4 regions of the Halotia branconii CENA392 genome follow, and region 4 is predicted to be linked to each of the others. Evidence: riboswitches for the same ligand, from Rfam matches in the RefSeq annotation. Region 4 holds a riboswitch; each other region holds the start of a gene.
What was found. Region 4 has a riboswitch for cobalamin ahead of QI031_RS30670 (hypothetical protein). Riboswitches for the same ligand answer to the same signal wherever they lie in the genome.
Positions count from the first base shown of each region.

Region 1: it holds a riboswitch for cobalamin, as region 4 does, so the genes downstream of both, cobG (precorrin-3B synthase) here and QI031_RS30670 (hypothetical protein) in region 4, are expected to answer to the same signal.
Region 2: it holds a riboswitch for cobalamin, as region 4 does, so the genes downstream of both, QI031_RS11875 (DUF1636 domain-containing protein) here and QI031_RS30670 (hypothetical protein) in region 4, are expected to answer to the same signal.
Region 3: it holds a riboswitch for cobalamin, as region 4 does, so the genes downstream of both, QI031_RS15915 (energy-coupling factor ABC transporter permease) here and QI031_RS30670 (hypothetical protein) in region 4, are expected to answer to the same signal.

Region 1 is NZ_CP124543.1:3,771,155-3,776,127, forward strand. Features, by position in the region: gene QI031_RS16510 (methylenetetrahydrofolate reductase) at 169-1,104, opposite strand; gene trpS (tryptophan--tRNA ligase) at 1,344-2,354, opposite strand; cobalamin riboswitch at 2,699-2,822, shown strand; gene cobG (precorrin-3B synthase) at 2,872-4,377, shown strand; gene QI031_RS16525 (precorrin-8X methylmutase) at 4,448-4,973, shown strand, end outside.
Region 2 is NZ_CP124543.1:2,717,905-2,722,877, forward strand. Features, by position in the region: gene QI031_RS11865 (CobW family GTP-binding protein) at 1-381, shown strand, start outside; gene QI031_RS11870 (cobalt-precorrin-6A reductase) at 509-1,261, opposite strand; gene QI031_RS11875 (DUF1636 domain-containing protein) at 1,406-1,819, opposite strand; cobalamin riboswitch at 1,846-2,016, opposite strand; gene QI031_RS11880 (DOPA 4,5-dioxygenase family protein) at 2,032-2,388, opposite strand; gene QI031_RS11885 (YcjF family protein) at 2,400-3,725, opposite strand; gene QI031_RS11890 (TM0106 family RecB-like putative nuclease) at 3,908-4,973, shown strand, end outside.
Region 3 is NZ_CP124543.1:3,628,681-3,633,653, reverse strand. Features, by position in the region: gene QI031_RS15930 (sensor histidine kinase) at 1-71, opposite strand, end outside; gene QI031_RS15925 (DUF4079 domain-containing protein) at 68-787, opposite strand; gene QI031_RS15920 (DM13 domain-containing protein) at 819-1,280, opposite strand; cobalamin riboswitch at 1,798-1,938, shown strand; gene QI031_RS15915 (energy-coupling factor ABC transporter permease) at 1,965-2,744, shown strand; gene QI031_RS15910 (energy-coupling factor ABC transporter substrate-binding protein) at 2,731-3,033, shown strand; gene cbiQ (cobalt ECF transporter T component CbiQ) at 3,030-3,842, shown strand; gene QI031_RS15900 (energy-coupling factor ABC transporter ATP-binding protein) at 3,817-4,644, shown strand; gene QI031_RS15895 (P-loop NTPase family protein) at 4,641-4,973, opposite strand, start outside.
Region 4 is NZ_CP124544.1:62,291-67,263, reverse strand. Features, by position in the region: gene QI031_RS30690 (TonB-dependent siderophore receptor) at 1-222, shown strand, start outside; gene QI031_RS30685 (MFS transporter) at 301-1,482, shown strand; gene QI031_RS30680 (chlorophyll a/b-binding protein) at 1,737-1,949, shown strand; gene QI031_RS30675 (hypothetical protein) at 2,012-2,251, shown strand; cobalamin riboswitch at 2,460-2,602, shown strand; gene QI031_RS30670 (hypothetical protein) at 3,042-3,296, shown strand; gene QI031_RS30665 (transposase) at 3,356-4,696, opposite strand; gene QI031_RS30660 (methyltransferase domain-containing protein) at 4,789-4,973, shown strand, end outside.

The DNA.
Region 1 (4,973 bases), on a different replicon from region 4:
CCAATGTCTTGTGAACGAATGTTATCTATCCTAGAAGAAGTTGCATTTCCCATACGATACAAATCAACGTGAGTTTTTCTCATACCAATCAGTTAAAGACTTAGACTTCAGGTTATAGAATGATCGCACTTCCTCTGATACAGTAAGAAATGCGATCGCTAACTTGATTTACTTCGCTACCATCAAATTAACTGGCGCAACCCCAGCTAAATCCAAAATTGGTGTAATCAAATCTTCTCGCTTCACCGCCATCATGTGGACACCCTGACATAATTGCCGCGCAATTTGTACTTGCTCCGCTGCAATTTTCATGCCTTCTGCAAGCGGCTCTTTGGCTTGTGCCAACCTATCAATAATATGTTCGGGGATATTTACACCCGGAACGCACCTATTAATAAATTGAGCATTTTTCGCTGACTTCAACAAAAAAATTCCTGCCAAAATTGGTTTTTTATGGGTAGAAGCTATCTTATCCATAAACTTTTCTAGTCTTTCAAAATCAGTAATTAATTGACTTTGAAAAAACTGCGCTCCGGCTTCTATTTTGCGTTCAAATCGACTTTGTAAACCTGACCAACTTGCACATTGCGGATCTACGGCTGCACCTGCAAATAAATCTGTCGCTTCGTCACTCAAAGGTTTTTCGTTACAATCAACGCCTTGATTTAATTTACGAATTAATTGCAGCAATCGCACAGCTTCTAAGTCAAACACAGCTTTGGCATCGGGATGATCGCCTGCTTTTACTGGGTCGCCAGTCAAAGCTAAAATGTTACGAATACCCAAGGCATGAGCGCCCATGAGATCGGCTTGTAAACCAATACGGTTGCGATCGCGGCAAGCCATCTGACAAATTGGTTCAATGCCGTTTTGCAATAAAATTGCTGATGCCACTAATGAAGACATCCGTAATACAGCGCGGCTACCATCAGTAATGTTGACGGCATGAACCCTCCCCTTAAGGGTCGCCGCCATTTGCAGCATTTGTGCTGGATTTCCTCCTTTTGGTGGTGCTACCTCGGCGGTAACTAAAAATTCTCCCGCTTGCGTGGCTCTACGGAAATGATTCAAATTGTTATAGCTATAGCTATGGTTATTGTCCATAACATTGATAATTTAGTTCTCTTCAAGGGTAAAACAAATCACACCTTAAAGAGAAACTATCACCAGAAGAGGCAGAGGAGCAGGGAGCAGGGGAGCAGAGGAGCAGGGGAGCAGGGGAAGCAACAAGAGGGGGGAAAAGGTTAAAGGGTAAAGGGTAAAGGATGAAGAAACAAACCCTTTAACCCTTCCCCTTTCCCCCTTACCCCTTCTTTCCCATGCCCCATGCCCTTTTGTTTGACTTACACAGGCAAATAATAGCCCAAAGCAGCTTTTACATCTGCTAAAGTTTGATTAGCGATCGCTTGAGCTTTTTCTCTACCATCGCGTAGCACAGAATCTAAATAGCCTTTGTCTTCTGTAATTGCTTGATATTTTTCTTGGATTGGTTGTAAAGCTGCGATCGCACTTTCCATTAATAAGGGCTTAAATTGCCCCCAACCCATATCCTGACACTCAGCGGCTACTTCTTCTTTGCTTTTTCCAGAAAATAGCATATATAGAGTTAACAAATTATTACACTCTGGACGCTCTGGATCGTCGAAGGTCAAACCACGAATCGGATCAGTTTTACAACGTTTAATTTTGTACTGAATTTGCTCTGGTGAATCTAGTAAATTAATTCGGCTCAAGTCGGAAGGATCAGACTTAGACATTTTGCGTGTCCCGTCTGCCAAACTCATTACCCTGGCTCCTTCCTTACGAATCAAAGGATCTGGTAACTTCAGTACTGGCTGATCTGGTTTAGCAAATAAATGATTAAATCGCGCGGCAATATCTCGTGTCAATTCCAAGTGTTGCTTTTGGTCTTCACCCACTGGCACTTTATCAGCTTGATAAAGCAAAATATCAGATGTCATTAACACAGGATAATCTAACAAGCCGACGCTGACATTTTCTCCCTGTTTGACAGCCTTTTCTTTGAACTGGATCATATCTTCCAACCAGTTCAAGGGTGTAATGCAGTTGAGTAACCAAGTGAGTTCACTGTGAGCAGAAACGTGAGATTGTACAAAAATAGTGGAATGCTGTAAATCTAGACCACAAGCTAGATAGAGCGCCGCTAGGGTGTAGGTATCAGATGCCAACTTAGTCGGGTCATGTGGTGCTGTAATCGCGTGCAAATCAGCAACGAAGAGGTAATTTTCGTATTCGCTTTGACCTTTTACCCAGTTACCAATGGCTCCGAAATAGTTACCCAAATGCAAATTACCCGTTGGTTGAACTCCAGAAAGAACGCGCTGCTTGCCCATAAATTTCACTCTAGTAATCTCAAATCTGCGTTATGTATAGCGATAAGTCGCTGAGTGCCGACGCAAAACTCATTTAATTTTGACACTTTCTAGGGTAACTCGCTGTTGAGGATGAGATATTTAACGGTATTGCTGATTTATGGGATGCATTTTATCTCACGCAGAGGCGCAAAGGCAAGGCAGTACGGTCTTGGGGGTTTCCCCCATGAGTGACTGCCGTGCAGAGAGGATAAGGAGTTTTAAGTTTCAATATCTCAGGAATGAGGATTTAGGCAAAGCCTAAGTGTGTGGCTTTGTTACCGTTAAAAAAAATATCGGATGCAGGTCTGACTACTTTCTTATGCTAAATTACTAAGGCTTGGGGTTGGGAAACTCCGGTGAGATTCCGGGACTGTGCCGCAGCTGTAAAGGTTAGGATTCACTTTTTTCTTTCCGAGTCAGAATGCCAACTCCAGCAATGTCTTTATGGCATATTTATTATCTACTCTCTGCGTCGCACAGAGAAGGAGTCTGAGTTTTGCTGTCTGGATTAACTCCCTGTCCTGGGTTATTTTACACCACACCTGCTCAAGATGGTACATTGTCTCGCCTGAGAATACCCGGTGGCATTCTTGATAGTCAACAATGTCGGGCGATCGCAGATATAGTTGACCAGTATGGCGGTGGTTATGTTGATGTGACGAACCGCGCTAATATCCAAATCCGTGAGATTGATGGCAAGCTCAGTACCGCAGTTTTGAAGTATCTCCAGGATATGGGGCTAGGTTCTCGCAACACTGCTGTAGACCACATCCGTAATATTATGACCAGTCCTACGGCTGGTATTGATCCTCAAGAGGTGATTGATACCCGTCCTTTTGTCCAAAGTTGGAATGATTATATTGAGGCACATCCAGCTTTATCAGGACTGTCTGCCAAATTTAGCGTTTGCTTTGACGGTGGTGGAATAGTTCGAGTGAGCGATCGCCTCAATGATATCGCCTTTGTTGCGGTTTTAGTTGATGGTAAAGTTTACTTCCGCCTTCATTTAAGTGTCGGCGTAAAAGGAAAGCCACCTGTTGCAACGGGAATTTTACTTTCACCTGAGCAATGTTTGCCAGTGTTGGCTGCTTTGGCTAATGTTTATTTAAATCATATTGATACAAATAGTAGACGCAAGGCACGTCTGAGGGAAGTAGTTAATGATTTGGGTTGTGAAAGTTATTTACAGGAAGTAGACAAAAGTTTGCCTTTTGCTCTTTTCACCACAGAAGATCAGGTAATGGAGGGACAATTCTCCAATCTTTTTGTAGAAAGTTCAGATAACCAGTATCAGCATATCGGCATCCATCCCCAGCGGCAAAAAGGTTTATTTTATATTGGCGTTGTGTTGCCTCTTGGTCGCTTGGAGAGTAGGCAAATTATGGGTTTAGCGGATTTAGCCCAAAGATATGGTAGTGGTACTTTGAGGTTAACTCCTTGGCAGAATTTGCTGCTTACTGATATTCCCCAAACAAGGCTTGCTGATGTCCAAAAAGAAATTACATTTTTAGGCTTAGATTACTCAGCCAACAATATTAAAAGCGGATTAGTTGCCTGTTCTGGTAGCCGGGGTTGTGCTGCTGCTGCTACAGATACTAAAGGTCATGCATTAGCATTAGCCAAGTATCTCGAAACTCGCCTGACTTTAGATTGCCCAGTTAATATCCACTTTAGCGGCTGCGAAAAATCTTGCGCCCAACATAGCAAAAGTGATATCACCTTGCTCGGTGTCAGTAATGGCAAGAGGTCGAGTTATCACATTTATATTGGTAATGGTGACAGCAATCAAAAATTTGGCCGCGAACTCTACCAATATGTCAGCTTTGATGAATTGCCTGCATTGGTAGAACAAATGTTAAAGGTATATCAAATCAAACGCATAAATGTTAACGAATCATTTGGTGAATTTGCTAACCAATATGCGTTGGCGCAACTCAAACAGTTCTTCTCACCAAATACGGCATTCCATCAAGAAAGAATCACCGCCTCTCCTCTGGCATAAAAAGCATAGGTAATACCAATTCACAAAGATTCTAATACACTTTAAATTCTTTCCCCCTGCCCCAATTCCCATGTCCGATTACATCCGAGATGCTAGTGAAATTTATCGCAATTCCTTTGCCATTATCCGGTCGGAAGCTAACTTAGATGTGCTGCCACCAGATGTAGCAAAAGTTGCAGTGCGTCTGATTCATGCCTGTGGAATGACTGATATTGTCACTGATTTGGGATATTCATCAACGGCGGTACAAGCGGGACGAGCTGCCCTAGCGGCAGGAGCAGCAATTTTGTGTGACTGTCGCATGGTTGCGGAAGGCGTTACCAGAAAGCGGTTGTCAGCGAATAATCCAGTAATTTGTACGCTGTATGAGCCAGAAGTCCCAGAAATGGCTAAACGCCTTGGTACTACAAGGTCAGCAGCAGCTTTGGAATTGTGGCACTCTTATCTAGAAGGAGCAGTTGTGGCTATTGGTAATGCACCCACAGCCCTATTCCGCCTGCTGGAAATGCTTGACGAGGGAGCGCCTAAACCAGCGCTGATTTTGGGTTTTCCAGTGGGATTTGTGGGTGCAGCCGAATCAAAGGCAGCATTGGCAG
Region 2 (4,973 bases), on a different replicon from region 4:
TGCGGTCACGACCATCACGATCATGATCACCATGAACATCACCACCATTCTGATCACTTAGAAAATGATGGTTTTACCTCCATATCCTTCGAGAGTGACAAGCCTTTAGCCATCAGGAAGTTTCAATTTTTCTTAGATAATCAGCTGCCCTCCAATATTTTCCGCGCCAAGGGGATTATGTGGTTTGATGAAAGTCCCAAGCGTCATATTTTCCACTTGTGCGGTAAACGCTTTACCTTAGACGATGATGAGTGGAAAGGTAAACCAAAAAACCAGCTAGTGCTGATTGGTCAAAATCTAGATCGTGAAACTTTAATAACTCAGCTAGAAAATTGTGTTTGTCTACCTTCTACCAATCGAGGCAAAGGCTTTGGTAAATAATTGACATTCTCCATACACTTTAGAGGCTCAGATCCCCGACTTCTCAAAGAAGTCGGGGATCTTGTTGCTATTTCTTTGTGTTCTTAGTGCCTTTGTGGTTTAATTTTCCATTACTTCTGCGTAAGTCCTAAGTGCGATCGCTATCTAACTTTTCCAGCAACCATGCCAAAGCACCATCAACAGTTGTGACTTGCTCTCCTGGTGGTGTAGCTGGACGATTTACCATAACAACTTGTAATCCCAGTTCTCTAGCTGCAATAATTTTGGCGTAGGTGGCATTACCACCACTATTTTTGCTGACTATAGTATCAATGTTGTGGTGAATCAGAATTTCTCTTTCATTATCCAAAGCAAAGGGACCGCGATCGCACAATATCATTCCTGGCGGAATTACAGCATCAGCACTGGGAGGGTCAATCATCCGCATTAAAAACCAAATTTTTTCTAAGTCAGCAAAAGCACTAAGTTCTTGTCTACCGACTGTTAAAAATACGCGCTGTGCTTGGTTTTCTAAAGTAGCAGCAGCAACTTCACTATTTTCCACTTCAATCCAGCGATCGCCATTAACTTGTTGCCAAGGCGGGCGGATTAACATCAAATGAGGTATTCTCACTTCTCTAGCCGCTGCTATTGCATTCTCAGAAATTTGACTAGCAAAGGGATGAGTAGCGTCGATTAATAAGTCGATCTGCATCTGACGCAGATAGTTAACTAATCCAGTCACACCGCCAAAACCCCCAATACGGACATTACCGACCGGGATTGAGGGGTTATGGGTGCGTCCTGCAAGAGAAGCGATCGCCTCAATTCCGGGAATATTCACAACTTTGGCAGTCAATTCTGCGGCATCTTTAATACCACCAAGAATCAAAACGCGCATGACCATGTTTTCTCTGCGTTATCTGCTCGTAGATAGCTTTTTACCTTCTGCCTACTGGTCACTGAGCGTCTTGTACTGACTTGTGCTGAGCTAGCAGAAGTCAGTCAAAACACTTCCCCCTGCTCCCTGCTCCCCTGCCTTTTTCTACAAGGGTGGAATCTTTGCTAAAATTCCCTTTTTCAGCGGTTCAGGCCGCTCTGACCAAGGTAGCAAACCATCAGATTTAGCGTAGTATTGACCGGCACATTCGAGTACAGCAGCTGCACTGTCATCAACAGTTAAATCACCAAAAAGATAAGTTAATTTACCTTTAGCAGCAAAAGCAACAACGCAAGAACGGTTACAAGCACTCATGCATTCTACTTCTTGGATCGGAAATTGATCTTGCAAGTCCCAATTTTGTGCTAGGTGCTGAAGATGCTGTAATAGTTTTTGACCTCCACTTTCACCCAGACGTTTTCCATCTTGCCAAGTACTGGCACAGGTTTTGCACACAAATAAAGTGTGAGAGGCGACACCTAAAGAATTACTAAGGGAAATGTCAGCAGTAGCAGTCATTTATCTGTACCTCGCAGATGTATAGGACTGAGTAGTATATTTCGGCGGGCGTTCTGACTCAACTTAATTTAGGATTTTGAGTTAGCTAAAAATCTCAAATTAGTTCACAGTTGCGGGACAGTGCCGGATTTACACCGAACTTTCCCCCTTACCTCTGGTAGCTCAATACCACCAGAACCGAAACGTCCATCATAACACCAATATTTAGTGGTTCACGTTGTTCTAATCCGTCGCAGAAACTCGATGTTCAACTCTAGCTTCTCTCCTAGCCACAAAGAATTTTTTGTATGATCTGCGACATCATCACCCGTCTCAGGATGAACTAAGATATCTAATCCTTCCCGATTAAGCATTAACCACGGGACAATCTGACCAAATTGATCCAATGAAAATATAACTTGATACATTCCTTTGGGATGTGGACCAATTGGGTTGTCATGCCAGCGCCCAAGCTGTACGTCAAATTTAGCGTTCAGTTCTGATCGTACACGCGCAGCCTGTTCACGGCTAGCATTATCGTAGTAAATATGAGCGTGAAAAATAGTGATTGTAATAGTACTTTCTGCCATAACTCTCAGCTTTACGTGATTTTTTTAAACCGTTCTTTGGCTTCTTGAAATGCTTCTTGCATCACTAACTGAATTTTTTGAGGATCGGGTCTCTTACCACCCATTAAATCACCAAAGTAAACACAAGCCCCTTCACCTAAAGCCCAGGTGTAAGCAGCTGCCCAAGAAGCTGCTATAACACTGCCAAAACCAGGAATAAATTTAATTAATTCTCGTGCTACAGCTTGTGCTACAAATCCCCCTGCGATCGCACTGACAACTCCCCCAGCCTGAGATGGTGTTAATATTTGCCCGTACAGTTTTCCCAACAGTCCCACCATTGAGACTTGTAAGGCAGTTAGAACGGGCATTGTAGTAAAAGGTAATGGTACAGCGGCCAGTGTGGCTGCCATGATTGCAAATGGTAAAATATAACGCCGTCCGGCATCTCGGTAGAGGTTGCCTAATTGTTCACCTGCTGTTTCATCTAATAATTGATAAATTGCCCGTGCTTCTGCTTCTGGTAGTAGTTCAGCGAGAGTATCTCTCAATGCCTCTAAACCATAAAATACCGGATTATAGCCATCTTCTTCTAAAGTGAAGTCAATTAGGACAGAGCGATCGCATAGGTTTGAAAAAGCTTGCTTAATTGCTGTAAAAGCTCTATTTACTTCCTCATATTCTGGCGGATAGGCAGGATGATCAGCTGTACCTGGAGGATAAATTTCATGCAAGCAAGTCACTACCAAAAGACAGGGGATTTCGGGATATTTTTGACGTAATTCCTGGGTAATTTGCCGCAGCGTATCAGTGGCAAAATCATTAATTTTAACCGTCAGAATCAGGACTCTGGCACGGCGACTCGACTTTTGTAAATCGCCAACTAATTCTTGAATGATTGCTTGAGTATTTTGTTTAACATCTCCTAACCCCACCGTATCTGTAAAAATGAACAACGGCAGATCATCTGAAGGATAAGCATAACGCTGGGTGTGTTGTGTGTGGGGGCGAAATCCCTGACCGACAATTTCAGCAGAAACTCCGGTTAATCCCCGTACAATTGAACTTTTTCCCGCTTGGGGTTTGCCAATCAGCAGCGCCTCTGTGGTTGGTAGTTCGGCGCGGACTGTTGCTAAAATCTCTGCAACCTCAGTTTCGCTGACGCTAAACCATTGCACAACTGTCTGTGCTACTTGTTCAACGGGTAGCACTTGGATCAAATTTACCTTTGCTTGATTCCAAACACCAGCAATGCGGTTTTTCCAGGAATCATTAACTGATTTGGTTGCACCATCAGTTGGTTCACCGAACTGCTGAGAATCAGCTGATGGCAAGTCAGCATCATGTTGTTCAGTCATTGGCAACAGAAAGATTGTAACTACACCCTATCTGTCATTGTAGAGTGGTTCAGTCATCAGTAAACAGTGATGACTGGTAACTGTTCACTGTTAAAGCGATCGCCAAACCCTGACTAATCATTAATCTCCTACACTAGAGTAGAAGTAGTGGTTCTTAAGATCTGTGGAAGATTACTTAGTGAATGTTAATAAATGCCGAACTTCTGCTGCAATATCAACGCTGTAAGCGCCGATCTTTTTTAGATATTCATGATGACAAAAGTCAGCACGATGCCCCAAATGAGTTGTTGCTCAAACTACAACAAGATAAAAAGGCTCATCGTCAGGGAATTTTGGCAAATTTAACCTGTCAAAAACCAGATTATCCACGGGGGAACTGGGAAGCAGGGCAAGCAGCGACTTTGAAATTGATGCAGCAGGGAGTCGAGTACATCCATCAGGGAGTGCTGTTAGTTAGCAACGAGTTAGTAAATGAGGCCAGTGAATCCCTTAACTATAAAAAATATACTTTTCTTAGCCGTCCAGATTTACTTGTAAAACAGCCAGGAAAGTCTTGCTTTGGTGATTGGATGTACGTTCCGGCAAATATCGAAATGGGTAAGCGTCCCAAGCAAGAATATCAAGTCGTCATTGCATTTCACGCCCAAGTTTTGGCAACAGTACAAGGAGTAATACCCCAAACAGCTTGGTTGTTATTGCGTAATAAAAATCCTAACTATGCCGTGGATCTAACAAAATGGATACCACAGATGCAACATATTTTAAAGGAGTTTATTCAAGTTGTAGATTCACCAGCTGCACCAGAGGTATTTATCGCTCGGCAAAAGTGTAATCTTTGTCATTGGTACAATCAATGTTATGCGATCGCTCAATCGCAAGAACATCTCTCTTTATTACCAGGAGTCACACCAATCCGCTACACTCAACTCCAAGCTATATCCGTAAATACACTAGAATCTCTAGCTCATACCAATCCAATTATTCTAGAAAATCTCCTTGGTTTCGATGCCCAAGTAGCACCCAAGTTGGTAGTACAGGCTCAATCTGCATTGCAAAGACAGCCTTTGATCTTACCCAGTCCACCACCAATAGAAAATATTACATTTACGGCTCCAGTGGAGCTTTATTTTGATATTGAGGCACAGCCAGACTTAGATTTAAATTATCTTTTAGGCGTGTTGGTTGTCGATAAGCAAAATAACACTGAACAGTTTTACTCGTTTTTAGCAGAAAATTTAGCAGAAGAAG
Region 3 (4,973 bases), on a different replicon from region 4:
ACACCGACTGTTAAGCGTACTCGTAATGAAAAAGGGTCAATTTTAGACCAAATTTTGCTGATTTGATTCACTTTGGCGCTTGGGGGTTGATTGTCGGACAAGTTTTATTGACAAAATCACATTTATAAATGTATTGTTCTTGCCAACTCAGGGGAATTTCTAGTAAGTCTCGCGTTCCTGTCATTCCTTGCCCGATAAATAATAATAAAGCAATACAGTTCAAAATTGTATGCACAGTTCGCCAGCGATTAGATCTATCTTGATAAATATCTTGTACAATCGCTAAAGAAAAAATCATCAACAAAGCTGCGGTTATCCCAATATAATAGTGTGACCAGTACCATTCATTTGTACGACGAAATACTCCATCTTGACAACCGATAATTATTAAACCAGCACCAGTTAAAGTTGCAAAAACTGCCCGCCATACTCGTTTTTTTGCTCGATAAAGTAACACTAATGCAGCAATGGTTAAAATAAACATCAGCAGAATAAATGCAACTTGAAAAGTAGCTTGATTCCACAATTGATTGTGCAAAATATTTTTACCAATTGGGTAAGCTAATCCAAGTAAGACTAATCCGACAATTGCACCTGTAAGCCATTCACCTAATTGTTTGTGTTCTTTGCCAACTACTGGAGGAATTTTACTTTTACCTCCAGCTAAATTTTGCAAACGACGTTGACGTGTTTGCCAAGCAAAATTGACTACATTACCAATTAATGGAAAGACAAAAATAACTGCGATCGCTGGATGTAAAAGCCCCAAAAAATCTGCTATTTCCATATCAAACCTTTGACTAAATAATAAATAAATTTCATCCTTTCAAAGAAGCATAGCCAAAAGTAGCATTAAATTGGCGACACCAGATCGCTACAGATTTAAATTCTGCTAACTTCAGATTATCAGGTAAGGCATAACGTTGAGTACCCTTGATACTTTTTAAACGAGCAATGCTGACATAATCTTTTTCTTTAATCCCAGTTATTGGCGGTGCATCTGAGCGATATAAAATAACAAATAAATCAGGGCCTGAATCTGTTTGAAAACTCTGATCAAACTCTAAATAGCGTTTTCCTTGTTCAGCGATCACTTTAACTGTTCCTTGGGTAGGGTGTTCTCCAGACTGGAACTTTCCAGACTCAGCCATTGACATTGATGCTGCAAATAGACTAGCTACAGGCGTTTGAGTTGCTGGCGGATTAGAACTTGCTTGTTTTGTCAGATTTATAGTAAAAACAGTAGCGATCGCTAGAATGGCTAAATGCTTAAATTTCATGGCTTTAATATTCTCAAATGCATCTTTAAAAATAATTTAAAGCTTTCTACTATTAACAAAATTAGTTTAAGCTGAGAATCTGCTAAAAATTTAGTTGCGTTATTTTCAGGTAATTCTTAAACATTCAAGAGGTTAGCATTATATTAATGTAAGTAATTATGCTTGCTTAATTAGTAAATCAATTTTCAATTTTGGCATTTACGTAATAATTACCTCTATAACAGTCCTAAATCATTCACGAACAACAAGATCCCCGACTTCTCAAAGAAGTCGGGGATCTGAGGCTCTCAATTTTCACAAATTAAATACTAGTACTCTGTCAAGATAATTTTGCTGGATTAATGTGAAAAAGCCCAGTTCTTTTCTCCCCCTACTTCCTCTGCTTCCCCTGCTTCCCCTGCCTGCCTCCACCTGTTATTTTTGGGTTGACAGACCACTAGTCTTATATAGTTTTCCAAGATGTCTATTGAGCGATGAGAGGAATCCCCAAGTCTTTACCAAGTTTATTAGTAATGGTGTTATAGTGACTCCAATCGGTTCTGGTGGGGAACAGCCATCGGACGCAAGGGGGAAAGTCCGGTGTAAATCCGGCGCTGTCCCGCAACTGTGAACCCAAATATAGGTGAGTCAGGATGCCCGCCGACTATAATCAATTCATTTACATAAATCTGCGAGGTACAGATTATGAAAAGAAAAACACAGGCGTTAGTCAGTCTAACCCTGATGGGAGTTATCAGTTTTTACTTGGTAGTTGGTTTACCCAAACCCGCTTATGCCATGCACATTATGGAAGGTTTTTTACCAGTGCAGTGGGCAATTTTTTGGTGGATTGTGGCATTACCATTTTTTATATTAGGATTGCGTAGCCTGACTCGCATTACCCAAGCGAACCCGCAACTCAAACTACTCCTGGGCTTGGCTGGTGCTTTCACTTTCGTACTGTCAGCCTTGAAAATCCCTTCTGTTACAGGCAGTTGTTCTCATCCTACAGGAACGGGGTTAGGTGCGGTGCTGTTTGGCCCCCTTACTATGTCGGTTTTGGGTAGCTTAGTATTGTTGTTTCAAGCTTTATTACTAGCGCATGGCGGCTTGACGACGTTGGGGGCAAATGCTTTTTCGATGGCGATCGCTGGGCCATTTGCAGCTTACTGGATATATAATTTAACAATCAAGTTGGGTGGTAAAGAAAAAATCGCGATATTTCTAGCAGCTGCGATCGCAGATTTACTTACCTATATTATCACTTCTATCCAACTCGCCTTAGCTTTTCCTGCACCTGTTGGTGGGTTTTTCGCTTCATTTATCAAGTTTGCCGGAATTTTTGCCATAACTCAAGTTCCCTTAGCAATTAGTGAAGGATTACTAACTGTATTAGTGTGGAACTGGCTGCAATCTTATAATCCTCAAGAGTTAGAATTGCTGAAATTAATCAAACGGGAACCTCAAAGAAATGAATCAGTCTAAAAAAGGGTTGAGTAACTGGCTGTTGGTAGTAGCTGTCTTAGCTTTAGCAGTTGCACCGTTAATATTTGTGCGGGGTGCGGAATTTGGCGGTGCTGATAGCAAAGCACAAGAAGCAATTGCTGAAATCCAACCTGGATATAAACCCTGGTTTAAATCATTTTTTGAACCAGCTAGTGGGGAAATAGCAAGCTTATTATTTGCTTCGCAAGCAGCTTTGGGTGCAGGAGTAGTTGGTTATGCAATTGGGTTGTATAAAGGACGTTCCCAACAACAAAAACATGAAGAATGAGTCTGCAATTAGACACTTTAGCTTATACTAATCGACTGCGAAGATTACCACCAGAACATAAACTGATTTTTGCATTTACTACCCTTGCTATTTCCCTTGTTACCCATCCATTTGTGCAAATTTTGATGGCGCTTTGGATGAGTGCTTGGACGGTGATTTATGCCAGAATCCCGGCTGGTGTTTATTTTCGATTGTTAATGTTCACGATAGTTTTTTGTTTGACAAGTTTACCAGCCCTGATAGTAAATGGAGTTGCGATTCCTGATTTACAAAGCGTAAAATTAGATTCTTGGTATGGACTAACTCTCGGACACTTCTATATTTATATTAGTCATAGTGGCAGTATCCAAGCATTGGAAATTTTAACTAGAGCATTAGCCTCTGTTTCTTGCTTATATTTTCTCATGTTAACTGTCCCTTTCACAGAGCTATTACAAACTTTGCGTTACTTACGATTTCCAGTGCTTTTAACTGATTTGTTATTACTAATGTATCGGTTTATTTTCATTCTGCTGAATACAGCCAGTGAATTGTGGACAGCACAAAATTCTCGTGGTGGCTACCGCACTGTTGCTATTGGTATGAAAAGTTTAGCATTACTAATCGGGCAACTATTACAGCGAACCTTACAACGATATAGTCAGTTTTCTCTGGGACTGGAAGCACGGGGTTTTGTCAGTGAATTTCGAGTTTGGCATCCTCGTCGCTATCGTCCTCAATTACGATATATCATCGAAGCTATTTTCGGCTGTGTAGTATTAATAGGATTGGATTTTTGGCGGAATGCAGGAATATTTACTCGAATTTGAGCAGGTATATTACACCTATTCAGGCGCACAACAATTGGCTTTGAATAATCTAACATTAAAGATTCCGTTAGGTAAAAGATGTGCGCTAATTGGTCAAAATGGTTGTGGTAAAACGACACTATTATTATTAGCTAATGGTCTATACAAACCTAATTCTGGCATTGTCCGTTGGCGTGGTGAACCGTTAAATTATAACCGGAATTATCTTAGTCAATTACGGCAAAAAGTTGGTTTGGTATTTCAAGACCCAGAACAACAATTAGTAGCTTCTACTGTTGAAGAAGATATATCTTACGGTTTATGTAATTTGGGTTTACCAGTATCCGAAATTAAAGACCGAGTAGAGCAAGCATTAGTTGAATTTGGGTTGACTACTTTAGCCGAAAGACCAGTGCATCATTTGAGTTTAGGACAAAAAAAGCGAGTTTCTATAGCAGATGTGATGGTGTTACAACCAGAACTATTGGTGTTGGATGAACCTACCGCTTATTTAGACGTAAAACATACTCGTAATTTGATAGCAACTCTAAAAAAAATTCATCAAAATGGAACTACTTTAGTAATGGCAACCCATGATTTAGATTTAGTCTATCGGTGGGCAGATTGGGTTTTTGTGATGCACGAAGGACGATTAGTACTAGAAGGTCAACCCCAGGATGTGTTTTTGCAACATGACCTGTTATTAGAGTTAGAATTAGGAATACCATTGATATATGAAATATTATATTATGGATTATCTTCTGAAGATGAATCAGTTAAACAACGAGTCCAAAATAAGATATTAAATAGAACTATTATTTAGATCCCCGACTTCTTAAAGAAGTCGGGGATCTCGTTGTCAATTATTTCGTATTTTTGACCATTATACTGATTAAATATTGAGCGATGGGATAAATAACCAAATTCATCATCGCGTTCTTCATATTGTTGAATCCAATTTTGAAGAAACTCGAATGTTTGCGCCTGTTCCTCAGCTGATTTAAATTTATGTGGTTCCCAAGGACGATTGCGGTTATTTTCAAGACACTTATTAATGCCGGGATTGAGAAAATAGATTTCAGTTGAGAATGCGATCGCAATTTCAATTAAAGTACTGTAACAGCCTTCAATTATCCAAGAAATATTATTGTC
Region 4 (4,973 bases):
ATTACTTATTTTGATGATGCGAACCAAATCAAGCAAGAACCTTATGCCTTAGTTAATGCCCGCATCGGTTACGAAGCTGAGAAATATGGCATTTACCTCTATGCAAATAACTTGTTTGATACTCGTTATATTACCTCTGGATACTTATTCCCAGTACCAGATGGAACCGCAGGATTTGGCGATCCCGTGACCTATGGCGTGCAAGTTAAAGCTAATTTCTAATTTAATTGTTGTAGCGATGGGAAAGATTATTTTTTATGTCGCTATTTTTGTTTGATTTGTTATCCTCTGCATATTGCTATGCTTACTAAATTAATTTTACTCGCCACACTTTATACTACTCAATTCATTCCGACAACCTTTTTTATCCAAACCGTACCTGTTTTTATGCGACAACAAAATATGTCGCTGGATGCTATCGGGTTGTTAAGTTTTCTCATTCTTCCCTCAGCCTTAAAATTTCTGTGGTCGCCTTTTATTGACCGCTACCATTTGCCAAGGTTAGGACGTTATCGCGGTTGGATTATCTGTTTTCAAGTTTTGTTAGCACTTGTAACATTTGGATGTGGATTTATTGATATTCAAGAGAATTTCAATATCTTAGTTTTTTGTATGTTTCTCGCTTTTTTATTCTCCGCCAGCCAAGACATTGCAACTGATGCGTTAGCAGTAAATTTACTCGAACCGCGAGAAAGAGGACTAGGAAACGCTATTCAAGCTGGGGGAAATGTTTTTGGCGCTATTATTGGTGGAGGTGGAGCGCTGATTTTACTAGATAGAATCGGCTGGCGGTATAGCTTGATAATCATGTCAGTTGTAATTTTTCTGACTTTAATTCCAGTAATATTATATAAAGAAAAAATTAGTAATAAATCTCAGAAATCAAAATTTTTTAAATCTTATTTTCAACCTTTTATCAACTTTCTCTCGCGTCCCAAAGCATTACCGTGGCTTTTCGTAGTATTGCTATATATGGGAGGCGAAATGATGTCAGGTACAATGCTCCGTCCACTTTTTGTTGATAGAGGTTTGTCGCTCTCAGATATTGGCTTAATGTTGGGTATTGTCAGTTACAGTGTCCGTATTGTTAGTGCTTTAATTGCAGGAGTTTTGATTACCCACTGGGGAAGATTACGTTCTCTAGCTCTATTTGGCTTTGCTGCAAGCATGGTGACACTTTTGTATATCATACCTGCAATTGGTATCAGTAGTTTACCTGTGTTGTATGCTGTTAGTATCACAGTCAATGCAGCCCAAAGTATGGCATATACTGCATTACTAAGTGCCATGATGGATAAATGCGAACCTGCAACAGCCGCTACTGATTATACATTTCAGGTGTCAGTAGTATACATTGGCGGAATTGCTGCTTCAGTTTTGAGTGGTGCGATCGCCAGTGCTACGGGATATACGTTTATGTTTATCATTAGTGCAGCCTTGAGTTTATTGAGCGTATTACTAATAATCAACTTGCGGTCATAGAAGCAACACATTTACAAGGTATACAGCCCTCTCGCTACATCGGATTGGTTAAAAAACCTGACCAAAGTCCTACTAATCATGTTCTTTAAATTGTCAGAGGCGATTCTCCCACAACGGAGACGCTACGCGAAAGTTACGGTATCTTCGATTTCTTTTAGTACGGATAACCGTCATTTTTATTCGTGTCAAGCGCTTGCAAAAAATATTTACATATTGTTATATTTAGTTACATAAGCAAGTAAAGGAAAAAAGACATGACAAGCAAAGGCTTTACCATGAACGAACTCGGTCAACTCAACAACTTTGCAATTGAACCAAAGGTTTATGTAGATAAAACCCCAAGAGCAGGTTTTACCGAGTACGCCGAGAAACTCAATGGACGTTTGGCGATGATTGGTTTTGTCTCACTCATAGCTGTAGAAGTTGTCACAGGACACGGCTTGATTGGATGGCTGACAAACCTATAACTAAATCTGAATATTTAAGAATTTCACTCAATTAACCGATAAAAAATTACCAGAGGATTGCTATGAAAACTGATTTTGATTTCCCTAAAAAAGATTTAATTGGCCCCGTTGTTTTTAGACCCGATTTCAACAACTTTGAAACAATTAACGTTAACCAAGCCTGGTCATTATTTTTCAGTGCAGGTCAAGATGATAAAGTACTGGGAGAATCAACTGAATTAGGCAAGTTTTTCACTAACCTTTTAATTGCTGTGGGAGTAACAGGAACCATTTGGGGGACTTTCTTCAGTAATTTGGGATAAGCAATTGTGTAAGCGTGTTCAATTGAATAAATTCGCTCTTTAGTCTTGGTTGCTATAACCAAGACTTCTTTTAGTATTTGGGTATGTCTGGTGATTAGCTTTCATTCTTAATTATGCGATCGTCCTAGCTTTTGCTGATTTTGGTACGGTGGGGATTACTTTACGTTTTAAGTAGCTGCTGAATTTCAGCATCATTGCTGTGGTACTATTTTCTCAATAGCAACTCGGTTCTAGTGGGGGTCAGCCACTAGAGGTAAGGGGGAAAGTCCGGTGCGAATCCGGCATTGTCCCGCAGCTGTAATCAAGGTTTACCTTGTGAGTCAGAATGCCCGCCGAAGTTGACTTGTAAATTTTGTACATCTGCGAGGCACGGATGGTTTATTACATGGCGATCGCTAGGTTTGATATTTTGAAAGCACTGCACATAAAAACGCTACAAGTGGCGGCTTTCCACGAAATAAGTAATTAATGTCTCAACTTTGCTCAACGTTAAAGCTGAAAGAACTTGTACCGAGCGTAGCCGAGGTATCCGAAGCTTTAATATTAAATTTCAATTAGTACAGGACTTACGCAAAACTAACTTATTTTCGTCATTGCTTCCCTATGGTCGCAATGACGAAGCCTTTATTTGTGTAAGTCTTACAGTAATTACTTTGTGAGTATTCAGGTATTTCTTTTACTTTGATAAAGAGAAATATTTTCAACGAGGTATGGCACTAACTTTTCATCGCTATCTCTGGCGTGCATAACTTCTCTGTATTTTAGTTAAATTCTGACTCGGTTAATCATCATGCCGAAATTCTATCTTCACCGAACTGGGAAGATTCCTACTGCTATTCATCCCTTTGTCAAACAAACGGCCCTCCTCCAAGATAAACACAAGCCCAGTCTACCTCAAGGGAAAATTATTCAAGATGTTCAAAACATTGCAATGTCGATGTATCGGATGATTTATATTGCGATTGCATCCGTCGGGCGGTTACGACATCGCTCGTCTGATTCAGGACGAGCAGCCATGAGTAAACCATTAGCTCGACTCAAATAGGTGTATAGGAGCATTCAAAAAAATGTCAACTTTATTATATTCTCAATACCTCTGCCAAATTACGAGGGTTCAACGCCCGTAGAAACGGGATGAATGCGTCCTAAAGAAGTAAGCTTGGCAAAAATCTGGTTTAATAAAATAGGCTCAGGGATTTCTGGAAGCATTTTTAAAATTTCATGGATATATCGAAAGCCACGATAATGAGCCTTAAGGTCAATAATGCCGGAGCCGGGATTAATGAGGCGAAAATCAGCGAGAAGATGATGAGATAAATTAACCATAAAAAATGCGAAATTAGCAGCGTTAGTTACCGCAGTTTGCCTCAGATTCATAAAATCTTCCAACCCCCAAAACTGCTTTGCATCACGGAAGTTAAACTCGATTTGAAAGCGGAGTTTGTAATAATCAATTATTTTTTCAAATGATAATTCCAGGTCACTGGAGAATAGAACTACATGGCTACGAACATTAGTCTTAAGATTGGTTTTGACTAAAATCACTACATTTAGAGCTTGGGCAAATTCTTTGTGAAGGAGAGTGGCTTGATAAATATCACTTTGAATCTCATCCTCAATGCTACTTTTAGATAAATATTTGTCAGGTATATTACTATAGTCTAGTTTGTCACCGTATTTACGACGAGAGCGTTTATGATAGTCAGGATTTTCATAAGGGATATATAATGCTGAATCGTGGCGCAACTTGGAAATTATGTGCAAGTTCACTTGTCGTGCCATCTGTAAAGCGTTGTTGTTACCAAAATGACCATCTACTACCAAGTATGTTAGGGGAATAAAATTAGCTACTAACTTGAATAGTGAATTAATCATCTTTTTAATTAGCAATAGTTCAGATGTGAATATCACTTCGGTTTTATTTTTGTTTTTACTCCCTTTTGGTCGTCCACGTCCACGTTTTTCTTTGGTTTTTATTTTTTCGCTTGACAACTGAATATTTGTTTTAGTATTACTCTTGATTACTTGTTCTATTTGAATCGGAAATGACTGTCTTTGCTCAACACTTACTAACGACAAGACAAAGAAAGATAGCCCTGATATAGGTTTGTTTACTAGGCTAGAGAAGAATCTATCCAACCCATAAGTCTGTTTACCCGACTTGCTGACTACAACTTCATCTCCGGCAAGCAAATATACTTCATCCTTTCGCCATAAATGTTTACGAAAAAACAGCCAAAACAATGTTGCCCAAGGTATTACTGTATGAAAAAATCTCAACATTGTCCGATAACTACCACCAATGTCTGTCCAACGAGAAATTCCCAACATGGTGGCTCGGCCGCTCATTGCTAACATGGCCATGATGATCTGGTTCATTCGGCGCATCGTCGTAGCGTTGATCTGCGGTAGCAGGCATTGTAACAGTGATAGGATGTCCAACATGGGCGAATTGTAGCTTTTGAGTTGTCGTTTGGGAAGACAACAACTCTACTACAAAGCGCCCTCTCTCTTCATACTCTTTTTTTGGCGAAGGTATTGATTCTGTAATTGGTTTTCTTCTGATTTTGGTGATTGGAATTGCGGCTTATTTCCTAACTGCCCGCAAGTATGAATCCTCAGCCACAGTCGCCAATTCCTACGACCAATGGACGCTTGACGGCATCCTAGAGTTTTATTGGGGGGAACACATTCACCTCGGTCATTACGGTTCGCCGCCACG